3 regions of the Providencia sp. PROV208 genome follow, and region 1 is predicted to be linked to each of the others. Evidence: predicted binding sites of a transcription regulator. Region 1 holds the regulator's gene; each other region holds the start of a gene.

Region 1 (10,083 bases):
AGACAGATTCAATACTTCAGCGAGAAGCGCCGCGGTGTAATCACTGCCTCCGCGACCTAATGTAGTTGTGCGTCCTTTGGCATCACGACCAATAAATCCTTGGGTGATAATAATGGAATTGTCTAAACGGGGTAGCAAGTGCTGCTGAGCAAGCACGTGTAGCTGCTCAAGATCCGGTTCAGCACGACCAAATTGTTCGTTGGTTCTCATAACTTTTCGGACATCGAACCACTGCGAAGATGCCCCACGTTGGCGTAATACTTCGACAAACAATAAGGTCGACATAATTTCGCCGTGGCTGACCATTTCATCCGTTAAGGCATCGGAGGTGGCAAGTGAGGCTGAATCAGCTAAATGGGCAATATTTTCAAGTAAGCGGTCAATTTCTTCGCGAATGACATCCGCCGTTTGCAGATGTTCAATAATGTCATATTGAGTCTGTTTAACTTGTTGCAGTAGCTCGTTACGTTTATCAGTGTCACAACCTTCGGCAAGTTCAATGAGCAAATTGGTGATCCCCGCACTAGCAGAGAGTACAACCACTCGCACATGGTTATTTGCCAGTACGATATCCGCACTTTTATTCATGGCATCGAAGTTAGCGACGCTAGTGCCGCCGAATTTTGCGATAACAAACTGATTACTGCCAGCTACTGTATTCATTTTTTCAATCCCTTTAATTAAACCGCCTATCTTTAAATAGTGCATAAATCCAAAATAATTCGTGTGGTGCTGGCTGAATCAGGTAAGACATCAACAGCTTGAAATACGTTGGAGTAATAGATTTATCGACTTTGGCACGTATCGTCAATGATGAATCAAGGTAAATCAGTAATTCTAATGATGGATAAAAGATTATCGGTTTTCTCAATACCTTTTCGGGTATGAGATGACAGTTGGTGTTAGGTTTGGGAGAATAGACTTAATGACAGCAAATTATGAGAACGCAGAAAACCGATAAGCTTCGTGTTCTCTGCGAGTTACAATCTATTTTTATTTGAAATTGTTTTGGGAGTGTTATCCATGAAAAGTATCAATCCAAGCCAAACGGCGGCATGGCGAGCGCTAGAGCAGCATTATGCAGAAATGAAAAATGTGCATATGCGTGACTTATTTGCACAAGATGCACAGCGCTTTACGAAGTTTTCTGCCACTTTTGATGATCAAATCTTAGTGGATTTCTCCAAAAACCGTATTACGCAAGACACATTAGACAAACTTTTGGCATTAGCCAAAGAGACGCAACTGGAAGATGCTATCAAAAGTATGTTTAGTGGTGAAAAAATCAACCGCACCGAAGACCGTGCGGTACTGCACACGGCATTGCGTAATCGCGACAATACACCGGTGCTGGTGGATGGCAAAGATGTTATGCCAGACGTGAATGCCGTACTGGAAAAGATGCAACAGTTCAGTGCGCGTATTATTAGTGGTGAGTGGAAAGGGTACACTGGTAAAGCAATTACGGATGTTGTGAACATTGGTATTGGTGGCTCAGATCTGGGGCCATTCATGGTGACTGAGGCGCTACGCCCTTATAAAAACCATTTGAATATGCATTTTGTTTCTAACGTCGATGGCACTCAAATTGCGGAAACGCTGAAAGACCTCAATCCAGAAACGACGCTCTTCCTCATCGCATCCAAAACCTTTACGACTCAAGAAACCATGACCAATGCGCACTCTGCTCGTGAGTGGTTATTGACGTTCGCTAAAGATGAAAAGCATATTGCGAAGCATTTTGTTGCGTTATCAACCAACAGTGAACAAGTTGCAAAATTTGGTATTGATACCAATAACATGTTCGAATTTTGGGATTGGGTTGGTGGTCGTTACTCTCTGTGGTCAGCGATTGGTTTATCAATTGTTTTATCCGTGGGATATGATAATTTCGTTCAATTATTGAGCGGCGCTCATGCGATGGATAAACACTTCACGCAAACCCCTCTAGAAAGTAATATCCCCGTATTGTTAGCGCTGATCGGCATCTGGTATAACAACTTTTTTGGTTCAGAAACTGAAGCGATTCTTCCATACGATCAATACATGCATCGTTTCGCTGCTTATTTCCAACAAGGCAATATGGAGTCGAATGGGAAATACATCGACCGAAATGGTCATGCCGTATCCTACCAAACGGGTCCGATTATTTGGGGTGAGCCAGGGACTAATGGTCAGCACGCATTCTACCAGCTGATCCACCAAGGAACTAAAATGATCCCATGTGATTTTATTGCACCAGCGGTGACTCACAACCCATTAGGCGATCATCACGATAAACTGCTTTCTAATTTCTTTGCACAAACTGAAGCGTTAGCATTCGGTAAAACCCGCGAAGTGGTTGATGCGGAATTTGCAGCACAAGGTAAAACGGTAGCAGAGATGGAGTATGTTGCACCTTACAAAGTATTTGAAGGTAACCGCCCAACTAACTCTATTTTGCTGAAAGAGATTACCCCGTACTCATTAGGTGCGCTGATTGCGATGTATGAGCATAAAATTTTCACCCAAGGCGCAATTTTGAATATTTTCACCTTTGACCAATGGGGTGTGGAATTAGGTAAGCAACTGGCGAGCCGAATTCTACCAGAGTTGGAAAATAGTCAGGCTGTTGCCAGCCATGACAGCTCAACGAATGGCTTGATTAATTGCTATAAAAACTGGCGTTAATGACGTTTTTTTAAGCGACTAATAGCCTGTAATTGGCAGGCTATTAGTATCCTAATAAAATATGGTATCTGAGCTAACTCATTATAAATCAAATATTTTTTACAAAATTTTCACAATTTGTGTTGAATTAGTGACTTTTTATATAAATTGTTATCTATCTTTAACCTTGCACTATCACAACGTGCTATTCTATCGCCCAATAATTTAGATGAACGATGCTGGTTGTGGCTTTAACACGCTAGAGTAGCAATCAGGGGATAACCATAATTTCTATGGTGGAATTTGATTGAATGCATGAAACGATTTTTACCTCTCATCCTATAAGCTGGTTCGTAGAAGGCGAAGAGAGTGTTCCTGAAAATGTATTAGGTTGGTTGCAAGAGCAAAGGTCGATGACCAAACGGTTTGAGCAGCATTGTCAGAAAGTGACGGTGATACCTTATTTAGAACGCTATATCTCACTGGATATGCTCACCACCGACGAACAAAAATGCTTACCAATTAGTGAGCGTTATTGGCTACGGGAAGTGATTATGTATGGGGATAATATCCCTTGGTTGATTGGCAGAACGCTGATCCCAGAAGAGACGCTCACCGATAATGACAAAAAATTAGTCGAGCTTGGGCGAGTCCCATTAGGGCGCTATCTCTTTAGTCATGAACACCTAACCCGAGATTATATTGAAATGGGCACCAGTGCTGACCGCTGGGTTCGCCGTTCCTTACTTAGACTGTCCCAAAAACCATTATTATTAACCGAAATATTTTTACCTGAATCACCTGCATATAGATAACTATCTAACATAATTCAAATGACGTTTATGGGTAAAATAGAAGCATAAAGGAGCACGACAACGTGGAGGGAAGTATGGCGCTAAGTAAATGGCATGCATACAGCCGTTTAATGCGTATTGATAGACCTATTGGTTCACTCTTATTGCTGTGGCCAACCTATTGGGCGCTGTGGATTGCGGCCCAAGGCTCGCCAAGTTTGCATATCCTGATTGTCTTTACGGCAGGTGTATTTTTAATGCGTGCCGCAGGCTGTGTTATCAATGATTTTGCTGATCGTAATTTCGATGGGCACGTAGAAAGAACCAAACACCGACCACTGCCTAGCGGTGATGTCACGGAAAAAGAAGCAAAAATCCTATTTGCTGCGCTGGTGGGGCTCTCTTTCTTATTGGTATTGAGTTTGAATACCATGACTATCTGGTTATCGGTCGCAGGCTTAGCGCTAGCGTGGATCTACCCGTTTGTAAAACGCGTGAGCCATTTACCTCAAGTCGTATTGGGGGCTGCATTTGGCTGGTCAATCCCGATGGGATTCTCAGCCGTTAGTGAGTCCTTACCATTAGTTTGTTGGTTACTGTTTTTAGTGAATATTATCTGGTCAGTGATTTATGACACCCAGTATGCGATGGTTGACCGCAACGATGATTTAAAAATTGGCGTGAAATCGACGGCGATTTTGTTCGGTCAATATGACAAGCTGATTATTGGTTTACTACAAATTGTCATGGTTGGCTTGCTGGTGGTGATTGGCTCATTGGCTAACTTAGGCATGGTTTATTATGGTTCGTTAGTGCTAGCCGCTGCGCTGTTTGTTTATCAGCAGCAATTGATGGTGAACCGGGAACGAGCGCCGTGCTTTAAAGCGTTTATGAATAATAACTATGTCGGTTTAATTCTGTTTTTCGGTATGGTTGTCAGCTATTTCTAATCAGTGAAATGGATAAAAAAAGGGTAATGCAAATGCATTACCCTTTTTTGTTGGTGCGTCTCGCTGACTTGTGAGATTACTCTTTCGGTACTTCTGAGCTTGATTCGGTCGTTTCCGGTGTGCTTATTGGTGCCGGTTTCGGTGCTGAAAGCTCTTCAGTTTGGCTCACGCTTTCAATGGTCAAACGGATTTCCGGTGACATTAAGCGGGCAAGCACTGCATACAGTTTTTTCGCATTGGTAGAGAAAATATCGTTCTCGTTATTATCGATGTACCCTTCATCTTTGAGTGTATCGACCAATGTCGAGAACACGGCCTTATCAAAGAATTCAGGGGCATTAATACCGTGTAGAACGGACAGACGCTGCGCGAGCATGCGGCTTTCTTTTTCCAATGTATTGCGGCTGACTTCTGGGCTTGCATTGAGTAATGATAGCGTGATGGCATAACGTTGCAGTGTTTCACGAACACCTGCTGCCAGCAGCTGTAAAGGACGAATACGGCGAGGATTTAATACCACCATATTATCGTCTTTCAGGCAGATCAACTTTTGGCTGTTCAGCTCATCAATCAATGTATCCACAGTGCTGACGAGTGCGTTAGTGTCATAACGCATAAAGAGTTCAGCTTTCAGGAATGGGTAAATCAGACCAACTTGCTGGTGGATTTCTTCACGACTAATACGTTCATGGTGTAGCACCATGCTGGCTATCAATGATGGCAGAACCAGTAAATGATGGATATTGTTACGGTAGTAAGTCATTAAGACGGCATTTTCGCGAGGCAGGATAATGATATCCCCCATGCTATCTTTTTCGACTTCAAACTTATTCATCTGCAATGCGTGTTCGAGAAGCTCTTCTGCCGTTTTGTTCGGCGTCGTTGCATCTGCGGTATAAGGTACATTACGCAGTAGTTGCAGATAGCATTCGATTTGCTCAATCAGTTGTTCGCGGGTCAGTGAACGTTGACGCGACGCTAACAGTGCTGTTGAACATAAGTTAATCGCGTTAGCGGCTGCCGCATTATTGATATTCACCATAATGTTATCAGCCAGACTACTGACCGTTGGGTTCAACCAAGTTGGGCGCTGAGGCTCAATAGGGTCAATGGATTCACGCCAATTAGGTACGCGATTATTTAAGTATTGGGTGAGCGAAATTGGCTGACCAAAATTCACATAGCCCTGACCTAAATTACGTAACTTACGTAAACCACGTACCATCGAGAAGAAGCCTTCTTTCTCTTTTTCCGCGCCACGTAATTCTTTCGCGTAAGTTCCCACTTCCATCACATGCTCGTATCCAATATAGATAGGGACGATAGTGATAGGGCGAGAGTCTCCACGTAACATGGCCTGCAAGGTCATCGACAAGGTACCGGTTTTAGGTTCCAGCAAGCGACCTGTACGTGAGCGTCCACCTTCCACAAAGTACTCAATCGAATAGCCGCGAGCAAAGAGCTCACTGAGGTATTCGCGGAATACGGTAGAATAGAGTTTATTGCCTTTAAACGTACGACGAATAAAGAATGCCCCTAAACGGCGGAAAATGGGACCTGCTGGCCAGAAATTGAGGTTAATACCAGCTGCAATGTGCGGTGGTACCAGCCCTTGATGATAGAGAACATATGAAAGCAGCAAGTAGTCCATGTGGCTACGATGGGACGGCACATAGACAATTTCATGACCATCTTGAGCCAATTGACGAACACGTTCAGCATGCTGAACGTTAATCCCTTGATACAAGCGGTTCCATGTCCAACCTAAAACTCGGTCAGTGAGTCGTACTGCTTCATATGAGAAGTTAGCGGCGATCTCTTCCATCATCGCCACGGCATTTTGCTGGGCTTTTTGTAATGGAATTTTTTTGCTGCGAGCTTCATCTTCGACGGCTTTTTCAATCGCTTTAGAAGAAAGCAATTTATTAAAAAGCTCATAACGTGCAGGCAGTTTTGGACCGACAGCCGCCAAACGTTGGCGAGAGTAATGAATACGCGCCACACGAGCGAGTTTATTGGCAATAATCGTGTCGGTACCATGCTCTTGCGCCATTTGACCCAGTGAAATACTGGGTGAAAAACGCACAAAGCTATCGCGCCCTAACCAAAGGACGGCGAAGAATTTTTGCACACCGTTTAGTAATTTCAGGGGTGCAGGCTTATGGCCTTCGCGTCCAGGCGCTCGCCCGAACATGACCGATGCTGGCAGCATTTGAATATCTAGATTTGGATTATTTTTATGCAAATCAAGATACGCATGGAATATTTTTACTGACTCTTTACGTGGATCTGGAGAGTAGTAACGGAATACACGCGGACCATCATCAATGAACACATAGGCAGGGAGCTGGGTGCCATTGATGTCGTTATCCACGAGAGGATCAGGTAAACCAATCGCTAAGCATTGTTGGCGAAGCGTGAGAAGGTCGGACTTTGAGTGATATGGCAAAACGTACAGCGTTGGCTTGTTTGGATCAAGCTGCAACTCTGTTATCGGGTCCGTTGGAATTAGTTTACTTTTTACCAATAATTTCAGTGGTAAATTCAACGTGTTGTAATATATTTTACGCCATAGTGACATAAACGATTATAGCCTCTTGTTAGTAATGCTGCGCAATCATATCAGAAAGCAGTGTTTAGATCTGTTATCGATAATTCACTTTGACTGCAAAAGTTGATTATTGTTTAAAAATTAAGGAAAAAATATGGCAAGTCAAACTAAGGGACTCACGCGAGTTATCAAAGCAGCTGGGTACTCCCTTAAGGGTTTAAAGGCAGCATGGGTGAATGAAGCCGCATTTAGGCAGGAAGCGGTTGCTGCTATCATTGCGATAATTATAGCTTTTTACTTGGACATTAGCCAAATTGATAGAATTTTACTGATAGGTTCAGTGGTTTTAGTCGCGATCGTCGAGTTAATAAACAGCGCTATTGAAGCCGTTGTTGACCGTGTTGGCACGGAATATCATGAATTATCGGGCCGAGCAAAAGATATTGGCTCCGCTGCGGTCTTTGTCACCATTGGATTGGCGTTATTTATTTGGGCTACCGTTCTCTGGGAACGTTATTTCGCACTTTAATAGTCTAAAAATAACAAAAGAGAGAAAAAGCAAAGAATTCAGCAATAAATTACAGATTTTGGCTAATTTAACAGTTCCCAATCCCCATTTACCTGTATATACTCACAGTTTGACTGTATAAACAAACAGGGGAACGGGATGAAAGCACTGACAGCTCGACAGCAGCAAGTTTACGATCTGGTGCGTGACCACATTTCGCAGACGGGCATGCCACCAACACGCGCTGAAATAGCAGCAAGTTTGGGATTTCGTTCGCCTAATGCGGCAGAAGAACATTTAAAAGCCTTAGCTCGTAAAGGGGTTATTGAAATTGTTTCTGGAGCTTCCAGAGGCATTCGTCTGTTGTTAGAAGAAGAAACCGAAGATTTAGGGCTTCCTCTGATTGGGCGTGTCGCCGCCGGCGAACCATTGCTTGCACAAGAACATATTGAAAGTCACTACCAAGTTGACCCAGAGTTATTTAAACCTCATGCGGATTTTTTATTGCGTGTGAATGGTATGTCGATGAAGGATATCGGCATCATGGATGGTGATTTACTCGCGGTGCATAAAACTCAGAATGTCCATAATGGACAAATAGTTGTGGCTCGTATCGAGGATGAAGTCACCGTTAAGCGCTTTAAACAACAAGGCAATCGCGTTGAATTGATTGCTGAAAACCCTGAGTTTGCGCCAATCGTTGTTGATTTACGCGAACAGAATTTTACTATTGAAGGGTTAGCTGTTGGGGTTATCCGTAATAGCGATTGGCATTGATGATGAGTGATTGAGTCTGGTAGCAGACTCAATATCTCTTTTTATCGGGTGTTTTTTCTTTATATTGTTCTTCCGTTTATATAGGCTTTTCTTTTTATATAGCCATATAACTCTTATTCACTTCGCTCTATCTATCTATCTATCTATTGCCTCTGCCATTAGGTTGTTATCTATTATAGCTATGGCGCGAGACGTTAATCTTATTAACCTTTGCTGATAGGTTTTTTACGGTTTTTTCTTTGGATTAGATGGGGGCTGATGGTCATGATCGCAATGTTCATGATCTTGGCAACTGGTGATTTCAACGCATTTTTGACATAAACCATGGTTTTCTACAACGGTATGCCTGAGATGAAAATGATTTTCTTCAGCAAGCGTACTAATAGCCTTTTCTATGGTTGTACAATCACTTTCCGTCACATTCCCACAATTATCACAAATCAACATCACTGAGATATGGCTTGGATTATCCACATGGTGGCAGACCACATAACTGTTTGTGGATTCAATTTTATGGATAAACCCTTGTTCCATTAGGAACTCTAAGCCGCGGTAAACAGTAGGGGGTTTAGCTTGAGGTTCTATTTCACGCAGCAAATCAAGAAGGTCGTAGGCACTAATCGCCCCATGTTGCTGTGCAATTAGTCGTAAAACCGTTTCTCTTTGTGGAGTTAAACGAACACCTCGAGACTGGCAAATACGTTCGGCCGTCGTAAGCAGCATATCTTCACTGATTATTGTCATCTTGTCTGGCCCCACCTAAATAGCGCTTCAAATGTTTATTACTGTTTAGTTTATCATAACTTCGGCTCCTGTTGCGTTTGAAATGATGTTTATGGAATAAACAATTTTCCCTACAATTAATACAGAGTTTTAACTTTAATAAACGTATGGTTAATAAATAACAGATACCTTATTTAAATGGTCAGCTTTTTTATTTTAAATAAAACTCTAATTGCTACATTTTGGTTAATAAATTGACGATCTATTTAACCAAATAAAAACAAATATTGAAATTTATGGTTACTGCTTGATGCATATTTTAATTAAGACTTATCTTACCGTCTGTTTTTTATATAGCAATTACTTGTGTAAAGGTGACTATTCTTGGGTGTTAAATCTAATAAATTTTCCTTTTATTGGGTTATTAGTTTGTAAATAAATATAAATATAGATTTTTATAATTATAAGGTTTTTGCAATATTTTGAAATTTTTATAAATACAAAATGAAGTCTTCATATAAATCTTTCTAAGTAATTTATTATTTCTTCAAGTTTGCTTACTCATTTAATGTTTAAAGCTTGTTTATGTCGGTTTTTCGATATAAAAAACCAAGCTAACTCTCTATTTGGGTGTTTTTTGACAACATATATCACATATGTAGAATTGACATCAGAAAATATCACAAGGTAGTCATCAGAATTCATTTAGTGTTCTATATCAATTTTAATTAATTAATGAATGAATCAATAATTAATTTGGAAGTGAGAATGTTGGCTCAATGATTTCTGTTTTTTAAATCACATAGATGAGATGGATCTTGTTTATATAAAAAAATCTCTAACCTGAATGAAATTCATCAAGTAGGAAAGCTAGAGGAATCTTCAAGGGCGCACTACTTAAGTAAAGAAACTTAATTCTGCATCGTAGAAACAGGAAAGAGAAATAGCAGTTCCTACTCATTCAAAGGAAAACTTTTATGAAACTGAATAAATTAGCATTAACTCTAGCTTTAGGTTTAGGTGTTGGCGTTTCTGGTGCTGCTTTAGCTGCTGACCCAGTAGAAAGTTCACAAGGTGAAATTCGTTTTACTGGTTTCATCAATGATGTTCCATGTTCAATCGACGCTGACA
Region 2 (10,083 bases), on a different contig from region 1:
TTTTCAGTTCCTTCAGCCAAGCAAACTGCTTTATCGTATTAGAACGTGAGCGAGGAAAAGTGGCTGTGGGTGAAACTGTTGATGTGGAAATGTTCAATTACTTATTAAAAAGTGAGTAACGACTGTGCAAGAACTGACTGACCAAGAAATGCTGCGTTATAACCGCCAAATTATCCTACGAGGTTTTGATTTTGACGGACAAGAAAAACTGAAAGCCAGTAACGTTTTGGTGATTGGACTCGGTGGTCTTGGCTGCGCCGCAACCCAATACCTTGCAGCTGCGGGTGTTGGGCACTTAACACTTGTGGATTTTGATACAGTTTCCCTGTCAAATTTACAGCGGCAGACCCTACATCGTGATGCAACGATTGGTCAACCTAAAGTCGACTCTGCCAAAGCACAACTGGTGGCAATCAATCCTCACATACAAATTGATACCATTGATGCACAATTGGACGATCCTGAGTTAAATGAACTCGTACAGCGGCATGATGTGGTCTTGGACTGTACTGACAATGTCGCTATTCGCGAGCAACTTAACTGCATCTGCTTAAAGCATAAAACCCCTTTCGTTTCCGGCGCAGCAATCCGTATGGAAGGTCAGCTTTCTGTATTTACCTATGAAGATGGAATGCCTTGCTATCACTGCCTTAGCCGGTTATTCGGTGACAATAGCCTAACTTGTGTGGAAGCGGGAGTTATGGCGCCACTTGTTGGCACAATTGGTACATTAGAGGCAATGGAAACCATCAAATTGCTCACTCAATATGGCACCGTAACAACTGGAAAAGTGCTGCTATTTGATGCAATGACGCTCGATTTTCGCCAATTTAAATTGAATAAAGACCCGAACTGCGAGGTTTGTTCCTAAACATAATCCATGGCGAGAACTCTCTCGCCATTACCCTCGGCTTAAAATTAGGAATATTCCTAAAAATAAGTTTATCTTGTCTTTGGTCTTATACTATCCCCCTTTCGGGGAACACGAGTATCCCACTGGTTTGAACTATGACCGCATGAGTCATTACTGAGAATATAAATATGTCATTACCTCCTTGCCCAAAATGTCAGTCCGAATACACCTATACTGACAACGATATGTACATCTGCCCTGAGTGTGCGCACGAATGGAACGATGCAGAGCCAGTTGCTGACATTGATGAACTCATCGTAAAAGATGCTAATGGTAACTTATTAGCTGATGGCGATACTGTTACAGTGATTAAAGATCTCAAGGTGAAAGGAAGTTCTTCAATGCTGAAAATCGGTACCCGAGTGAAAGGGATCCGTTTAGTGGAAGGTGACCATAATATCGATTGTAAAATCGATGGTTTCGGTCAAATGAAACTGAAATCTGAGTTCGTGAAGAAAAACTAATTTCTCAGCAGCATCTCACTGCCAAAATAAAAATAGCCCCGCTGAACGCAACTTCGCGGGGCTATTTTTTTGCCTAAAACGTCATTAGATTACAACGCCTTGGCTCTTCAGGTATTCGTCATACGTTCCTTTAAAATCAACCACTTTATCTTCTTTAATTTCTAAGATTCTGGTCGCTAATGAACTGACAAATTCACGGTCATGGGAAACAAAGATCAGTGTGCCTTGATACATTTCTAACGCTAAGTTCAGCGATTCAATGGATTCCATATCTAAGTGGTTAGTTGGCTCATCCATAACCAAAATATTTGGCTGTTGCATCATCAGCTTACCAAATAACATACGTCCTTGTTCACCACCGGATAATACAGATACTTTTTTCTTAATGTCATCTTGAGAGAACAACAAACGACCTAAAATACTACGGACGGCTTGCTCATCATCCCCTTCATTTTTCCACTGACTCATCCAGTCAAAAACATTCAGGTCAGTATCGAAATCTTCAGCATGGTCCTGCGCATAGTAACCAATATTGTGGTTTTCAGACCATTTTACCGTTCCGCTTGTCGCCGGTTGTTCACCTACCAGTGTTTTTAAGAATGTTGTTTTACCGATACCGTTAGCACCGATAACCGCCATCTTTTCACCCACTTCCAATAACAAGTTCACATTTTTAAATAATGGACCTTGGTCATAACCATTGGTTACCGCTTCTAATTCCAACGCGTTACGGAATAGCTTTTTCTCTTGCTCAAAGCGAATGAATGGGTTTTGGCGGCTAGAAGCTTTAACTTCATCTAATTGAATTTTATCAATTTGACGAGCGCGAGAAGTCGCTTGTTTGGATTTTGATGCGTTAGCACTGAAGCGGCTAACGAAAGATTGTAACTCCGCAATTTGCGCTTTTTTCTTCGCATTATCGGATAAAAGGCGCTCTCTCGCTTGAGTTGCCGCAATCATATACTCATCATAGTTACCCGGGAATAAACGCAACTCACCGTAATCTAAGTCCGCCATATGCGTACAAACGGTGTTTAAAAAGTGTCTATCATGGGAAATGATGACCATGGTGCAGTTACGATCATTCAAGACTTGTTCTAACCAACGGATTGTGTCGATATCCAAGTTGTTGGTTGGTTCATCAAGTAACAAAATATCAGGATCCGCAAACAGCGCCTGAGCCAGCAGCACACGTAACTTCCAACCCGGAGCAACTTCGCTCATCGGACCATAATGTTGCTCAACCGGAATACCAACACCTAGTAACAGCTCACCAGCACGGGCTTCCGCGCTATAGCCATCCATTTCACCATAAGCCACTTCCAGATCAGCAACGCGATAGCCATCTTCTTCGCTCATTTCTGGCATTGCATAAATTCTGTCGCGCTCTTGTTTGACATCCCAAAGCTCAGCATGTCCCATGATAACGGTGTCTAGCACAGTAAATTCTTCAAACGCAAACTGATCTTGGCGTAATTTACCCAGACGTTCGTTTGGATCTGTTGTACTGACATTCCCTGCGGTTGGTGTTAAGTCACCGCCGAGGATCTTCATAAATGTAGATTTGCCCGCGCCATTTGCGCCGATCAGACCGTAACGATTGCCTGTACCGAATTTTACTGAAATGTTTTCAAACAGCGGCTTACTGCCAAACTGCATAGTGATATTATTGGTTGTTAACACTGCGATGCCTTAAATTGATCTTTGTAGAGTCGTCCCCGAGACTGGCTTATTTGCCCTGTTCCCGCCGACTTGAAATCTGATTAGAATAAATAGCCGCGCATTATGCCATAATCCAGCGTTTAGATCTTGTGCTGATTTTCGCGCTACGTTTTCTGACATGAATAAGGTCAACCACGATACCGATTTAGATATCGTATCCGTTAATCACAATCTAAAAATGAAAATAGCGAAAAAGCTCCCCATAAAAGCAGAGCCTAAAAAATTACAACGAGATCCCCATTGTGCGAGATACCTCAGTTAATCCTTCACGTTCATAAAACTTAATAGCTTGATGGTTTTGCGCTAATACAGAAAGCTCTAAATGACTAAATTTTTGCTTTTTTGCCCACTCTTTCATTCCATCCAAGAGTTGTTTCCCTGCCCTTTCGCCACGAAAATCTGGGGAGACAATTAAATCAAAAATATAGCCAAAATCCCTCGGTACAATACAGCTATAAGGATCTGAGGTCTGTTTTTGAGCAATACAAAAGCCTTTAATTTCACCTTCATGATCAACCACTAAAAGATGAAACTTAGTGTCATTAATTGCATTCTCAACAAACTCGTTCGATTGTTCCGCGTCTTGTAAGCGCTCACTATCAAGCTTAGCCATCTCCGCAAATAAAATTTGATAGAGAGAAAGAATGGCTGATAAATCCTCTTTTTTTGCGGTTCTGATCATTGCATCACCCTTTTCAATCGTAGGTTTTTACTGGCGGTGCAATGTATGTCTCAAATTGATCTAATAAATCTGCTGGGGAAGATTCCACAATCGCCATATGACGATATTTCTCATGCAGAAAACCTTCATCCGCCATTTTGTTGGTCATATCAATCAATGGCTGCCAGTAATGATTAATATTGAACAATCCACAAGGCTTAGTGTGTAAACCAATTTGGCTCCATGTGAATACTTCACTGTATTCTTCTAATGTACCGTATCCACCAGGCATGGCGACAAATCCATCCGCAAGCTCAATCATTTTACTTTTACGCTGATGCATAGTGTCTACTTTGTACAATTCAGTCAGATTTTTATGGGATATTTCACGTTCTTCAAGGAGAGATGGAATTACACCTATCGCTTTCCCACCTAAAGATAATACTGTATCTGCAATGGTACCCATCAGCCCAACACTAGCCCCACCATAAACTAAAGCGATATCACGTTTAACCAGCTCTTTGGCAAATTCAATGGCCTGTTTTTGATAAATGTCGTTATTGCCCATGCTAGAGCCACAATAAACCGCCACACTTTTAATTTTTTTCATGTTCTACCTTTCATACCTATTATCATTCTTGTCAGCGCGAAATTATACGGCACCCACAACGAAGCTCAACTCACAATATTTGATTATTTATAACTTAGTGACTCTCTAATATTAAATAATATGGTCAATACTCCATATTTAACAAAGCAATATAATCTGCATGAATTCTGTGAGATAATTCACGTCAATTTGCTGGCTAAGTGTAAATATCCTAACAGGCCACCATTATTATTTAGATTTACCCATTTTACCTGTCACGTTGCTATCGTTTTTTTGAGGTTTTTTATTCATGTCTGCCGATACTAAAAAGAGTGCATTTCCACTATTACCAATAGGCTTGCTATTACTGGCAATGACCTCAATTCAAAGTGGTGCCTCTTTAGCTAAAACATTATTCCCACTTATCGGCGCTCCCGGTGTTACGGGTCTACGCTTACTATTAGCGACTATTATTTTATGTGTCATTTTTAAACCTTGGCGTTTAAATTTTAGAAAAAGCTCATTAGTTCCGCTACTTGCTTATGGCTTGTCTCTCGGTACGATGAACTATTTATTTTACTTAGCTCTCGAGCGTATCCCTCTTGGTATTGCAGTGGCACTTGAATTCACAGGTCCACTCGCTGTGGCAATGTTTTCATCTCGCCGCCCTATTGATTTTTTATGGATAGGGTTAGTGATCACCGGCTTACTCTTCTTATTACCTATTGGGGATAACATTAACTCCCTAGACCTTCTTGGTGTTGCTTATGCTTTAGGCGCGGGTGTTTGCTGGGCTATTTATATTATCTTTGGACAACGTGCTGGTGCAGGTTATGGTGCTGCAACAGTTGCTGTAGGCTCACTGATTTCAGCGCTAATTTTCTTTCCGATTGGGTTAATGCAAACGGGGGTTGAAGCCATGTTTGACCCAGCGATATTGCCTTTAGCCTTAGCAGTTGCCATACTATCCACGGCATTCCCATACACGTTAGAAATGATAGCGTTAACCAAATTACCCGCAAAAACATTTGGTACCTTAATGAGCCTCGAGCCTTGCATGGGCGCATTTTTAGGCATTGTTTTCCTGCAAGAACATTTGACTATGACTCAATGGTTAGCGCTGCTGTGTATTGTTTGTGCCTCTATCGGATCAACCTCAACGTCAGTGCCTAAATCCAAGATTGAAAAAGTCTCATAAATATTGACGATTTTTACCATCCATCACCAAGGCTAATAATTTTATTTATTAGCCTTTTTATTATGTTATTTTTTAGCAGAGCCTTTATTTCATTAGCTTGTAAAGTAATATTCATCTATTTGAAAAATACCAACGATAGATTTGATTGGCAAAATCTAAAATAAATACAATTCACTCATTTACCTATTAAAGTAATAGATAATGACTTTATGACATTCTTAGCTTTACGCTCTATATTTATAAACAGACAAGATAATTGAATCAATTTATATTTAAGAGAGGAAATTCTATGAATACTGCAAAATTATTTAAAACCTCTTCAACTGACCTTTTATATACCCGTAATGATATTGAAGATAGCGTTAAACTAGAAACTATCGGTATATTAAACATGATGGTGATTCATTTCACTGATCTTTCTTTAATCACCAAACAAGCACATTGGAATATGCGTGGACGCAATTTTATTGCAATACACGAAATGTTGGATGGCTTTAGAGATAGCATCATTGGGCACTTGGATGAGTTTGCTGAACGAGCTGTTCAACTCGGTGGTGTGGCAACCGGAACATCACAGCAAGTAAATAAGTTCACATCCTTAGAAGCTTATCCTTTAGATATTCATTCAGTCCAAGATCATTTAAAAGCACTCGCTGAGCGTTATGCTGTTGTGGCAAATGATATTCGCAAAGCGATTGATGAAGTTGAAGATGAAAATACCGCAGATATGTTTACTGCCGCTTCCCGCGACCTAGATAAATTCCTGTGGTTATTAGAAGCCAATATTGAGTAGTGTCGTAAAACAGAGTCAATATATTGACCATGAGACCACTTCGGTGGTCTCAATTTATTTATCGTGCTGCCTTATCTGATGTGGGCATATCGGGTTGCTCAATAGGGAAAACAGGTAACGAATTTAATAAACGTTTCCCGTAGTTTTTTGTTAATAAACGTTTATCGTAAATGATGATTTCACCATAACATTCATGGCTTCGAATCAACCGCCCCGCCTGCTGAATCAAATTGAATGAAGCACTTGGTAAACTTTGCACTTCAAATGGATAGCGCTTTAACGATTTTAACCAATCCCCTTCAGTGATAATCACAGGATTCGTTACGGGTGGAAATGCGATTTTGTGAATATGCACTTGAGTTAAATATTCACCTTTTAGATCTAACCCTTCTGCAAATGACTGTAAGCCTATCAAGGCACTTTTTTGTCCTTGCTTAATACGCTCACAATGGGTTTCAACTAAGCGATAACGTGGTTGATCACCTTGAACTAATAACTGTAATCGCAGATCTTTCACATGCTCAAGAAACCCATCCATCGCACGTTGGCTACTAAATAAAATTAGCACCCCATGGTGATTTCCTTCCGTAAATTGGTGACGAAAATAAGTCGCCATTTCTTTTAAATGTTCCGCTTCATGAGCCATCGTTGGCTCATACTCCATTTTAGGAATAACTAATTTACCCTGTTCTACATGATTAAAAGGTGAAGTCAGCGTGACAAACCGGTCATCACTCTTTTCAGATAACCCGGTTAACTCCATAAAACGTGAATAACTGTTCAAAGAGCGTAATGTTGCTGAAGTAATGACAATATGAGGAACATTTCGCCAGAGTAAATGTTGTAACTGCTCGCTCACTCGAATACCTGCGCAATGCATAAAAATACGTGACTGATTTTTTTCATATCGACGGCTAAGCCATTTGGATACAGGTGCGCCAGAACTTTGTTCAAGCGAGGCTAAGCGCCATAATTTAGCCATATTCTCAAAATAACCCATCGCTCGACTAGTGACTAAAATTGAACGATGCAGACGCACAATATCTTGTTTCGCAGTCTGCTCTGTCAGATCGCTTAAAATTGCTTCAGATAACCCGCGCAGCGCGTCCGTGAGCTTAAATAGCTCTTGGCAGCATAACTGCATTGCTTCGGGTAATACTCCCATTGGGAAAAGGTATTCTGACTCTTTGGATGTCTCAGGAAGTAGTCCATTCGCCAACAATGAGAAATCTCGGAAACAATCCCGTAATTTTTCCGCATGCTGCTGTAACTTATCAGGATTTGCCAACTTAGGCGGTTTCGCAGGACGAAACTGAGCCACGTATTGCCCGACATGGTGAATAAAATTATCCACTTGAGCGGTAAGCTGAACGAGTGTAATTTCCCCTTCGACTTCTAAAGCATCTCTCGCGACATCGGGAATATGGTGCCCTTCATCGAGAACTAGCAATAATTTTTTCGGATCAGGCAATACCGATTCGCTTTCCATCGCCGCCATAACTAAGGCATGGTTAGCCACAACAACATCGGCATCTTCAATTTCACGGCGAGCAATAAAAAATGGACAGCGTTGATAAAACTGACAATTTCGTCCAAGGCAATTCATTTTATCAGTACTGACTTTACGCCATAAACTATCGCTAAACGCCTTTTTATGATGATCTCGCAACCCATCCCAAGCAAAACTATGAAAATCATTACGTAATTGCTGGCACTGAGCTCTTTCCTCACTATTCGCAATTTCTGTTTTGTCTTCCACTAACAGCATTAGGTCAATTTGCTCCCCTTCCGCGGCACAAATCGCTTCTAAATTTCGCGGACAAACATAACGAGCTCGCCCGAACGCGCCCGTGAATTTTAAATCAGGAATAATTTTACTCAGCAACGGTAAATCTTTACTGAAGATCTGGTCTTGTAGGGCTACGTTGGCAGTGCTAACCACCAAGGTTTTCCCCTCTTCACGCCCAACAGCAATCCCCGGAATCAGGTACGATAATGTTTTACCAACGCCCGTTGGGGCTTCAATAATTAAATGGCGTCCTTCAGCATCTGACAAATTTTTCGCCACTTCAGCAATCATTTGGCGCTGAGGTGCCCGAGAGACAAAGCCCTCGATTTGATTAGATAACCCTTTATACCATTGAGTTATTTGTTCTTTGATTTTATTTGACAGAGACATAGATACGCTGAAGACCAAGTAAAGAGGATAAGATAACCAATCACAGAAAAAGCAGAAAAGCTGCTAATTAATCTTTTGCGAAACGCTTCGCAAAACTACTGTATTAATTTCCATTATACACAAATTCTGGAAAGCCTTTCGCAAAACACCTATTCGAAGCAAGAAAATCTCCCTGAAAACTTGTTTGCTATTGCCATCCAGTTATACTTTGGCTTCTTCATATCTAATCAGGCTAATAAAAATGAAAAAAGTCGTCATCGCACTGTGCGCTTTATGCGCGTTGAGTTCTATCGGAGGAATTGTGTTAGCAGGGATGAATATTTATACCCGCTCAACGACACCTTTAGAACAAAATCAGGCTCAATCGCCATCAGTATTACCTGCACCTAATCAAATTCAGTAATCAGCCATTAATAATCTAACGGGACGGTGAGTTATGATGTACAACGATTATTTTGTCACGCCAGAGTGGTTAAATTCACATCTTTCAGATAGCAATCTGATTGTACTTGATGCATCAACCCCCCCGCCAACCGCCCCCTATGATTGTTATCAGAGCTATCTTGATGAGCACATTCCACATGCACAATTTTTTAATCAAGATGAAATTGCAGATAAAAGTAGCGACTTACCGCATATGCTGCCTAGTGCAGCCACATTTAGCCAAGCCGTTGGGGCGATGGGTATTAATAACCAGACCCAAGTCATTATTTATGCGCAAAATAACTTATTTTCATCGCCTCGTGCATGGTGGACTTTCCGCACATTAGGCTGTAAACACGTAAAAATCTTAGCGGGTGGAATTAACGCGTGGAAAGCCGCAGGCTTTGCAACACAGTCAGGTAAAATTACACCACCAGCAACACAAACCTTTATTGCAGATAGGCAAAATGCCAATGCCCTGAACCAACAACAAATGTTGGAGATTGCAACTGATGGTAAGATTCAAATCGTTGATGCTCGCGCCGCTGCGCGTTTTCTTGCTCAAGCCCCTGAGCCGCGCCCAGGTTTAAGAATGGGCCATATCCCCGGCAGTAAAAACGTGCCTTGGGATTTATTAGTGGAGAATGGGGAATACAAATCACCAGAACAATTAAAAGCGATTTTTGCCGAGCATGATGTCGATATTCACGCGCCAACAGTGACAACGTGTGGCTCGGGCATGACCGCCGCGGTTGTCTTAATGGCTTTAATGCTACTCGGTAACTCTCATGTTCGCCTCTATGATGGTTCTTGGGCGCAATGGGGTCAAGACAACGGTTTACCCATCGAACCTTAATCTTACTCATTCCCCCCATAGCTACTTTTTAAGTATGGGGGAATGTAATTATTCTCTTTGCGCTTATAGTGTAAATATAAAAAGCATTAAATAAATAACGTCATTTTTCTATTACGTCATTTTAATGAAGATAATAATTAATAAGTGACTGATGGGAACGCTGAGTAATAAACCTAGAAACGCATTCTACTGTTTAAGGCACTGTAGCAGTATGAAAATTGAAAAATTAAAGCCACACATTATTTAGCGATACGTCATAATATGTGGCTTTAATAAATAATTTAT
Region 3 (10,083 bases), on a different contig from region 1:
ACCAAGATGTGATTGCTATCGGTAAATTATTTACCACGGGTCACCTTTATACTGACCGCGTTGTTTCTGTTGCAGGTCCACAAGTTGAGAAACCTCGCTTGTTGCGTACCCGTCTTGGCGCAGATATCTACGAACTGACTAAAGGTCAACTTAAAACAGGTGAAAACCGTTTAATTTCCGGCTCTGTATTGTGGGGGGTGACCTGTGATGATGCTCATCACTACCTCGGTCGTTTCCATAATCAAATCTCTGTTTTAGCGGAAGGTCGCGATAAAGAGTTATTTGGATGGATTATGCCTGGTGTGAATAAATTCACGATTACGCGTACCACCATCGGACATTTTCTGAAGAACAAACGCTTTAATTTCACGACGACGATGAACGGCGGTGAGCGTTCAATGGTGCCAATTGGTAACTATGAACGCGTGATGCCACTCGACATTATGATCACTCACTTACTGCGTGATTTACTTGCGGGTGATACCGATACGTCTCAGGAACTGGGTTGTCTGGAACTCGATGAAGAAGACTTGGGTCTGTGCACCTATGTGTGTCCAGCTAAGTATGAATATGGTCCAGTACTGCGTGATGTTCTGACCAAGATTGAGCTAGAAGGGTAATTCCATGGGTCTGAAAAATTTATTTGAAAAATATGAGCACCAATTTGAACCCGGTGGAAAATTAGCAAAATTCTATCCATTGTATGAAGCGGTTGTAACAGTCTTCTATACGCCGGGCACAGTAACAAAAGGTCGCTCACACGTACGCGATACTATCGACCTCAAGCGCATGATGATTTTAGTCTGGCTTGCGGTTTTCCCAGCGATGTTCTGGGGTATGTATAACGTCGGTAACCAAGCGATTCCCGCGCTGCATCATTTGTACAGTGGCGCTGAACTACAGCAGGTTTTAGCGAGTGATTGGCATTATTCTCTTGCGCAGTTATTAGGTGCATCGTTAACACCTGATGCTGGCTGGGGCAGCAAAATGCTGCTAGGGGCTGTTTACTTCCTACCAATTTACTTAGTGGTCTTTTTGGTTGGTGGTTTCTGGGAAGTGTTGTTTGCCATGATCCGTGGTCATGAAATCAACGAAGGCTTCTTCATTTCATCAATCTTATTTGCGCTGATTGTTCCGCCTACCATTCCATTATGGCAAGCGGCGCTCGGTATCACCTTCGGTGTGGTTGTCGCAAAAGAGATTTTCGGTGGTACAGGTCGTAACTTCCTTAACCCTGCGCTAGCGGGTCGTGCATTCCTCTTCTTTGCTTATCCTGCACAAATTTCAGGTGATTTAGTCTGGACTGCTGCGGATGGTTTTTCTGGTGCAACGCCTCTGTCCCAATGGGCGACTGGTGGTGCGAGTTCACTGGTGAACACAGTGACTGGCGAGCCAATCACTTGGATGCAAGCTTTCTTAGGGAATATGCCTGGTTCAATTGGTGAAGTTTCTACCTTGATGATCTTCATTGGTGGTGCATTTATCATCTTCTTCCGTATCGCCTCTTGGCGCATCGTGGCAGGTGTGATGCTGGGTATGATTGCGATGTCCTACCTGTTTAACTTTATCGGTTCAGACACCAATCCACTGTTTGCAATGCCATGGTGGTGGCATATGGTCTTAGGTGGCTTTGCCTTCGGTATGATCTTTATGGCGACAGACCCGGTTTCTGCCTCCTTTACTGATAAAGGCAAGTGGGCTTATGGGATTTTGATCGGCGTAATGTGCGTACTTGTTCGGGTTGTGAACCCTGCATATCCTGAAGGGATGATGCTTGCAATCCTGTTCGCCAACCTGTTTGCTCCTCTGTTTGACTATATGGTCGTTCAAGCAAATATTAAACGGAGAAAAGCCCGTGGCTAATGATAAACCAGTAAATAAAGATGGCGTCGGCAGAACATTTCTCGTCGTTTTCATTCTCTGCTTAGTGTGTTCCGTCGTTGTTGCCGGTGCTGCGGTTGGTCTGAAACCTCAGCAGCAAGAACAAATAATGCTAGATACTCAGCGTAATATTTTGAGTGTTGCAGGTCTGCTGCAACCAAAAATGAGCGCAGAAGAAATTCAAAAAGTGTATGGCGAACGTATTGAACCGAAGCTACTGAACTTCAAAACGAATGAGTTATCTGACAGCGTCAGTCGTTATGATTTAAATAGCGAGCTGCGTAGCGAAGAGAGCAGCATCGCACTTTCACCCGCAGAAGATATTGCCAAGATTCGTCGTCGTGCCAATAGTGCCGAAATTTATCTGGTTAAAGATGAACAAGGGAAAGTCACTCAAGTGATTCTGCCAGTTTACGGCTCTGGTTTATGGTCGGTGATGTATGCCTTTATTGCGGTGGATATTGATGGCGTAACCTCGCGTGGTATTACTTACTATGCACATGGTGAAACACCGGGTCTGGGTGGTGAAGTTGACAACCCTCAATGGAAAGCACAGTGGCCAGGTAAAAAACTGTTCAATGAGCAGGGTGTACCTGCAATCAAGATCGTGCGTGGTGGTGCCACCGATAGCCCATATGGTATCGATGGTCTTTCAGGTGCAACGCTGACGTCAAACGGTATCCAACATATGTTTGATTTTTGGTTGGGTGATAACGGTTTTGGTCCGTTCCTGAAAAAAGTTCGTGAAGGAGCGCTGAATAATGGCTGATTCAAAAGAAGTAAAACGCGTCCTACTTGGACCTTTGTTTGATAATAACCCGATTGCATTACAGGTTTTGGGTGTGTGCTCTGCATTAGCGGTTACCACAAAACTGGAAACTGCACTGGTTATGACTATTGCAGTAACGTTAGTTACCGCATTCTCTAACTTTTTTATCTCATTAATTAGAAATTATATACCGAGCAGTGTTCGTATTATTGTTCAAATGGCCATTATCGCTTCATTAGTGATTGTGGTTGACCAAATTTTACGTGCCTATGCCTATGAAATTTCGAAACAACTTTCGGTATTTGTTGGCTTGATTATCACCAACTGTATCGTGATGGGGCGTGCTGAAGCGTATGCAATGAAAGCGCCGCCAATCGAAAGTTTTATGGATGGTATCGGTAACGGTCTTGGTTACGGTGTGATTCTGGTTCTGGTTGGCTTCCTTCGCGAGCTCTTTGGTTCCGGAAAACTGTTTGGTATCACGGTATTTGAATCACTGCAAAATGGTGGTTGGTACATGCCAAATGGCTTATTCCTGTTAGCGCCAAGTGCATTCTTTATCATCGGTATGCTGATTTGGGGTCTACGGACTCTGAAACCAGCTCAGATAGAGAAGGATTAAGAGCATGGAACATTATATTAGCTTGTTTGTAAAAGCCATTTTCATCGAAAACATGGCGTTAGCTTTCTTCTTAGGGATGTGTACATTCCTTGCAGTATCGAAGAACGTAAAAACTGCCTTTGGGCTGGGTATTGCAGTAACGGTGGTACTTGGTATCTCCGTTCCAGCGAATAACTTAGTGTACAACTTGGTTTTACGTGACGGTGCGTTAGTTGAAGGCGTGGACCTATCCTTCCTGAACTTCATTACCTTTATCGGTGTCATCGCGGCATTGGTTCAAATTCTGGAAATGATTTTAGATCGTTACTTCCCATCATTGTATAACGCGTTAGGGATCTTCTTGCCGTTGATCACCGTAAACTGCGCAATTTTTGGTGGTGTTTCTTTCATGGCTCAGCGTGACTACAACTTTACTGAATCCATCGTGTATGGCTTTGGTTCTGGTATTGGTTGGATGTTAGCGATTGTCTTAATGGCAGCGATTCGTGAAAAAATGAAGTATTCAGATATTCCTGCGGGTCTAAAAGGGTTAGGCATCACCTTTGTTACGACCGGTTTGATGGCATTGGGCTTTATGTCCTTCTCCGGTGTGCAGCTATAAAGGCGAGAAGAATTCATGGATATTATTATTCTAGGCGTAGTTATGTTCACCCTGATTGTCTTGGCGCTGACAGGTTTAATCCTGTTTGCAAAGTCCAAGTTAGTCAATACAGGGAACATTAAAATTGAAGTTAACGGTGATCCTGATAAGAGTTTCGATGCTCCAGCAGGTGACAAGCTGTTAGGTATGTTAGCTAACCAAGGTATCTTTGTTTCTTCTGCCTGTGGCGGCGGTGGTTCATGTGGTCAGTGTCGCGTGAAAATCAAAGAGGGTGGTGGAGACATTCTGCCAACTGAGTTATCTCATATCAACAAGCGTGAAGCGAAAGAAGGTTGCCGTTTAGCGTGTCAGGTTAACGTAAAACAAGACCTGAAAATTGAATTGCCAGAAGAAATTTTCGGCGTGAAAAAATGGGAATGCGAAGTTATTTCTAATGATAACAAAGCAACTTTCATTAAAGAGCTGAAGTTAAAAATTCCAAACGGTGAAGTGGTTCCCTTCCGTGCTGGCGGCTATATTCAAATTGAATGTCCGCCTCATGTTGTGAAGTACTCAGACTTCGATGTTCCTGAAGAGTATCGTGAAGATTGGGATAAATTTAATCTGTTCCGCTATGTTTCTGATGTCAAAGAGCAAACTGTACGTGCTTACTCAATGGCAAACTATCCAGAAGAGCGCGGTATTATTATGCTGAACGTGCGTATTGCAACGCCACCTCCGCGTAATCCAGATGTACCGCCAGGTATTATGTCATCTTACATCTGGTCATTGAAACCAGGTGATAAAGTCACTATCTCTGGACCATTTGGTGAGTTCTTTGCGAAAGAAACGGATGCTGAGATGATCTTTATCGGCGGTGGTGCGGGTATGGCGCCTATGCGCTCCCACATTTTTGACCAATTACGTCGTTTAGATACTAAGCGTAAGATCAGTTTCTGGTATGGTGCACGTTCGAAACGTGAAATGTTCTATACAGAGGATTTTGATCAATTAGCTGCGGAACATGACAACTTTACATGGAATGTTGCACTTTCTGACGCTTTGCCAGAAGATAATTGGGACGGTTACACAGGATTTATTCATAATGTCTTGTATGAAAACTACCTCAAAGATCATCCTGCACCAGAAGATTGTGAGTTCTACATGTGTGGACCTCCAGTGATGAACGCTGCAGTCATCAAGATGTTAAAAGACCTTGGTGTTGAGGACGAAAATATCTTGCTGGATGATTTTGGTGGCTGATTAGTTGCTTTAAATTATCGGTTAAGCGCCCAAAATACTGGGCGCTTATTGACTAAAAAGAGGAAAAAAGGATTTTTTTCCTCTTTTTGGTTGTAAACTAGGGAGCGCCGAATAGGCGCTCCTATTTTAAACGTGAGTATTCTCTAGATTTGTGAATGTTGAGTTTGTTAGACGTCTCAGCACCTACTCTTTCTCTAGTGGGCGCTTACAATTAACGCTGAGAAATTTTTATGCTAAACAGAAAAGTATTGACTCCAGTGCTGCTATTCGCAGCGACGCTCCTTCTTGCCGCATGTGGTGGACCTGAACAAAAGAACCTTCAGGGGCAAACCATGGGAACCTATTATTCTGTTAAGTTCGTGACAGACTCATCAGAGCCTTCTTCAGAAGCTATTCAAGCTGAAATTGACAAACGCTTGGAAGAGGTCAACGACCAAATGTCAACCTATCGCCCTGGCTCTGAATTAAGTCGTTTTAATCAATCCAATGAGGTGAATGAACCATTCCCAGTGTCAGCGGCGACAGCAAAGGTCGTCAGCAAGGCAATTGAAATAAACAAGCTTACTGATGGTAGTTTAGACGTCACAGTCGGACCGCTGGTTAATTTGTGGGGGTTTGGGCCTGAAGGTCGAGTGACTAAAGCACCTACTGACGAAGAGTTAGAAAAGCGCCGTGCATGGATCGGTATCGATAAACTCTCTGTTCAAGGTAATAACCTAATTAAGACAATCCCTGAACTGTATGTTGATTTATCCTCTATCGCTAAAGGGTATGGCGTTGATGTGGTTGCTGAATATTTGGAGTCCATCAATATCAATGATTATATGGTTGATATTGGTGGTGAAGTCCGTACCAAAGGGAAAAATGGAAAAGATGCACCGTGGCGTATTGCGATTGAAAAACCGGCAACTGACGGTGTGAGCCAAACGGCACAAGAGATCATTGAACCTGGTGATTTATCGATTGCCACTTCGGGGGATTATCGTAACTATTTTGAACAAAATGGCGTGCATTTTTCTCATACCATCGATCCAAAAACAGGTAAGCCTATTTCCCATAATTTAGTTTCAATCACAGTATTAGCCGAAGACTGTATGACAGCGGATGGTTTATCGACAGGGTTAAATGTGATGGGACCAGAAGCAGGTTTAGCCTTAGCAGAAAAAATGAATGTGCCTGTTTTTATGATTATTAAGACAGATAAAGGTTTCGAAGAGCGTTACACTAAAGCATTCGAACCATTTTTACAGAAAAAACAGTAAAAGGAGGAAAACGAAATGTTGAATGTTTTTCTTGCAGCCTTTGCTTTATTTTTGTTGGCATTTTTAGGTATGTCTCTTGGGTATATCATCAAGCGTAAAAGTATCCAAGGTAGCTGTGGCGGTTTGAGTAGTATCGGGGTAGAAAAAGTGTGTGACTGTCCCGAACCATGTGATGCACGTAAAAAGCGCATGGCGCGTGAAGAAGCCCGCAAAAAAATGTTAGAGAAAAACCGCATTTTGTGATTTTAAACTGTAATAAATACAAACCTTAGTCATTGATTGATGGCTAAGGTTTTTTATTTTTAATTGAAATTAAATTGGGTTCATTTTTTTTGCGCATGAATTAAATCTAGGATAAGAAACGTGCATTTCTTTTTTATTCCCATCGAAGCTGATCATGATATGACTATATTCAGCTTTATTTGCATTACACGTTAGGAAATCGCCGCTACTCCATTTTATACCGTCACTCGTCGTTATGTTTCCAATCCATTCACTTTTCCCTGTCGAGGAATACGAGATGTTAAATATATCATTGAGAGTTTTATTATTAGATAAATTGTATGTGACAAAGGCATTATCATATTCACTCTCGTTACTTTTATAAATTATTTCAACTTTCTTGATAGTTTCATTCCATTTGTTTTCAATTGATATCGTGCCTTTTGAAATAGACATATTACCTCTTGCTCATGTTTTTATTTGGTATGACATTGTAGCTAGATGTTGAGGATTCAAATTTTCCTCAAAATGAGTTTGGCAGTATCGTATTGAAATGTAATTAATATTTAATATCATGTATTAATGAAAAGAAATGAAATATGAGGGACATTTATAATAAAGATAAGCTACTTAAATTAAATGAGAGGCTATTGAATAAAAGTAGCCTAATAGTTTTAATGTTATTTTTTGAAGGCTTTTGGTGAATCGACCATCACTGCATCCACGCCAATTTCTTTAGCAAATTGGTAGTCATCTTGATTATTGACACCAAACACGATGATATAGGCGTTGCCATTTTTTCTAAAACAGTCGATGGCTTCTTTATCCCACGATAAGGTGGCAGGGGAGCGAGCTTCCCCAAGCGTGTATTTCTCAACAATTTCAACTTTGCGACGTAATTCAAAGCCGTACCAGCGCGTGGTAGATTTGTCATTCTCAATAGAACATTTGTGGTCCATGACACTATTTGCCAGCATAGTGCGTGTTTCATCGCGGCTTTCAAATAACTGTAATTGAGTTGAAAGTGGTTTCAGGGCTTTCAAAAAAGCATCATTGGTGGAATAAAAGCGAACTTGGCTAAATGCATTGGTTTTGTTTAGTAATGCCAGAATAGCGAGAGCTTGATTATTCGGATCTGCATCAGGCGATTTTAAATCGATATAAAAAACGGTATCAGGGTATTTTTTTAACACCTCTTCTAGCGTCACGATGGTGGTCTGTGTCGCAGGCAATTGTTGATTGTGTTTCTGATTAAATTTGTAAGCCGCATTGATTTGGTTTAACTGATTTGCGGTGTAACCTGAAATGAATCCACTTTTATCGGTTAACGCGTCTAAGTCACTCGGGCGGTAAAGGACTAATTGGTTGTCTTTACTGAGCTGCACAGTGAGCCAAATCGCATCAACCTTATTGCTTTTAGCTTGCTCAATGGCATAAAGGGTGTTTTCTGGTGCATCAGCCGTACCTGCACGGTGTGCAACAATATGTGGTGTTAAGGAGAAAGCGGATTGACTAGCCAAAAGTAGTAAGCCTATCGCGACAGACTTTTTGAAGACTGATGTTGATATAATTTGCATTTGTATAATCCATAATGATAGTAAATTCAATGCACTAACATGAAGTTAATTGAATGGTTGTTTTAATATTTTCAGGCTGTGTTGTAAGTAGTTTGCCTATGAATTAGGAGTAACTTTCCGTTTTTTCGTGCTTTTACAGTGTCTCAGAAATACGTTTCAATCAGATGAATAAGTTGCGTGGCTAATAAAACAACTGTATATTTATTCAGTAATCATTGGTTGGAGCGTCTATCATGCGTAAAATTATTCATATTGATATGGATTGCTTTTTTGCAGCGATAGAAATGCGTGACGACCCGAGTTTACGTAATGTTCCTCTTGCAGTCGGAGGTAGTGCGGACAGACGTGGTGTGTTGAGCACCGCGAATTATGAAGCGAGGCGTTATGGGGTGCACAGTGCGATGTCGACAGCTCTGGCATTAAAGCTTTGTCCTCACCTTAAGGTGGTCCCCGGTCGTATGGCTGTCTATAAGGATGTGTCTAACCATATTCGGCAAATATTCGCTCGCTATACGGATCTTATTGAGCCGCTCTCTCTGGATGAAGCTTACTTAGATGTTACGGATTGCCAGCAACTTCATGGTTCAGCCACATTAATTGCAGAGGCTATCCGCCAGCAAATTTTCGATGAGTTACAGTTAACGGCTTCTGCGGGTATTGCACCGATTAAATTTCTCGCAAAAATTGCGTCTGATATGAATAAACCCAATGGGCAGTTTGTGATCACTCCGCAAGAACTGCCCACATTTGTTGCCTCCCTTCCATTAAAAAAAATTCCTGGTGTCGGTAAGGTGACGGCGCAAAAGCTCGCAGATATGGGGTTGCTGACCTGTGCAGATGTGCAGAAATATGACATGTTGGCACTGATAAAAAGCATGGGGAAATTTGGTCAGGCGCTGTGGGAGCGTTGCCATGGTATTGATGAACGAGCGGTGAATCCTGAGCGTTTACGTAAGTCAGTCGGGGTTGAGCGTACGCTAGCGAAAGATATTCATCAATGGGAGGATTGCTTGCCGTTACTTGATACGCTGTACGATGAACTGCATTTTCGTTTAGAGAAAGTAAAGCCGGATTTACGTATTGCTCGCCAAGGCGTGAAGCTAAAATTTGATGATTTCCAACAAACTACACAAGAACATGTCTATCCGACGATAAATAAACAGGACTTAATTCAGCTAGCAAAACAGGCTTGGGAAAATCGTAGAGCAGGGCGCGGTGTCAGATTGGTTGGGTTACATGTGACGTTGCAAAATCCACAAATTGAAAGGCAGCTTTCATTATTTTTATAGAGTAAAAACATAGGGTCATAAACCGTAGCTTATGACCCTGATATTTATAACATTGATAATCCAATGTTGAATTAGTTTTTAACTGGAATCGCTTTCAAGATAGCGGTTAATAATGTCCAGTATTGACCTACGCTTTCGATATGAACGCGTTCATCTGGTGAGTGAGCACCGCGAATCGTTGGTCCAATTGATACCATGTCCATTAATGGGTAAGGTTTTTTGAACAGACCGCATTCAAGACCCGCATGGATAACCATGATATTTGGAATTTTACCAAACAGTTTTTGGTAAGTGTCGCTAACAATATGCATGACTGGTGAGTCTGCATCTGGCTGCCAACCTGGATATCCACCTTCAGCACGGTATTGAGCTTTCGCCAGTTTAGTCAGTGAAGTCAGCATGTTCACAACGTAGTTTTTACCAGAGTCGATTAGTGAGCGGATTAAGAAGATCACTTCGGCTTTGTCTTCTGTCATGTTGACAACGCCTTCATTCAATGAAGTCTCAACAACGCCTTTCACGACATCGCTCATACGGATTACGCCGCTTGGTGCCGCGTTCAGGAAGAAAACTAAACGTTGTTGGCAATCATCTGTCAGCGCTTTTAGGTCACTTGAC

What was found. The regulator LexA, encoded in region 1, represses DNA repair genes until DNA is damaged. The targets are predictions, from matches to a motif close to TNCTGTATGTACATACAGNA.
Region 2: a site for LexA is predicted at 8,616-8,635, ahead of dinG (ATP-dependent DNA helicase DinG). Genes of this name have one in related genera too.
Region 3: a site for LexA is predicted at 8,368-8,387, ahead of dinB (DNA polymerase IV). Genes of this name have one in related genera too.

Annotation. Positions count from the first base shown of each region.
Region 1 is NZ_JAMPNS010000017.1:20,932-31,014, forward strand. It holds gene lysC (lysine-sensitive aspartokinase 3) at 1-663, opposite strand, end outside; gene pgi (glucose-6-phosphate isomerase) at 1,024-2,670, shown strand; gene ubiC (chorismate lyase) at 2,961-3,464, shown strand; gene ubiA (4-hydroxybenzoate octaprenyltransferase) at 3,539-4,393, shown strand; gene plsB (glycerol-3-phosphate 1-O-acyltransferase PlsB) at 4,470-6,974, opposite strand; gene PR766_RS13795 (diacylglycerol kinase) at 7,099-7,473, shown strand; gene lexA (transcriptional repressor LexA) at 7,612-8,229, shown strand; gene zur (zinc uptake transcriptional repressor Zur) at 8,455-8,973, opposite strand; gene PR766_RS13810 (fimbrial protein) at 9,930-10,083, shown strand, end outside.
Region 2 is NZ_JAMPNS010000010.1:46,512-56,594, reverse strand. It holds gene moeA (molybdopterin molybdotransferase MoeA) at 1-119, shown strand, start outside; gene moeB (molybdopterin-synthase adenylyltransferase MoeB) at 125-871, shown strand; gene PR766_RS08140 (zinc ribbon domain-containing protein YjdM) at 1,042-1,377, shown strand; gene PR766_RS08135 (ABC-F family ATPase) at 1,462-3,060, opposite strand; gene PR766_RS08130 (GNAT family N-acetyltransferase) at 3,323-3,781, opposite strand; gene PR766_RS08125 (TIGR00730 family Rossman fold protein) at 3,795-4,370, opposite strand; gene rhtA (threonine/homoserine exporter RhtA) at 4,660-5,547, shown strand; gene dps (DNA starvation/stationary phase protection protein Dps) at 5,837-6,340, shown strand; gene dinG (ATP-dependent DNA helicase DinG) at 6,399-8,519, opposite strand; gene PR766_RS08105 (hypothetical protein) at 8,761-8,922, shown strand; gene sseA (3-mercaptopyruvate sulfurtransferase) at 8,959-9,798, shown strand.
Region 3 is NZ_JAMPNS010000003.1:37,057-47,139, reverse strand. It holds gene PR766_RS02015 (Na(+)-translocating NADH-quinone reductase subunit A) at 1-620, shown strand, start outside; gene PR766_RS02010 (NADH:ubiquinone reductase (Na(+)-transporting) subunit B) at 625-1,863, shown strand; gene PR766_RS02005 (Na(+)-translocating NADH-quinone reductase subunit C) at 1,856-2,650, shown strand; gene PR766_RS02000 (NADH:ubiquinone reductase (Na(+)-transporting) subunit D) at 2,643-3,272, shown strand; gene nqrE (NADH:ubiquinone reductase (Na(+)-transporting) subunit E) at 3,277-3,873, shown strand; gene nqrF (NADH:ubiquinone reductase (Na(+)-transporting) subunit F) at 3,889-5,115, shown strand; gene PR766_RS01985 (FAD:protein FMN transferase) at 5,346-6,377, shown strand; gene nqrM ((Na+)-NQR maturation NqrM) at 6,393-6,620, shown strand; gene PR766_RS01975 (hypothetical protein) at 6,690-7,055, opposite strand; gene PR766_RS01970 (glycerophosphodiester phosphodiesterase family protein) at 7,280-8,176, opposite strand; gene dinB (DNA polymerase IV) at 8,410-9,465, shown strand; gene pepD (beta-Ala-His dipeptidase) at 9,537-10,083, opposite strand, start outside.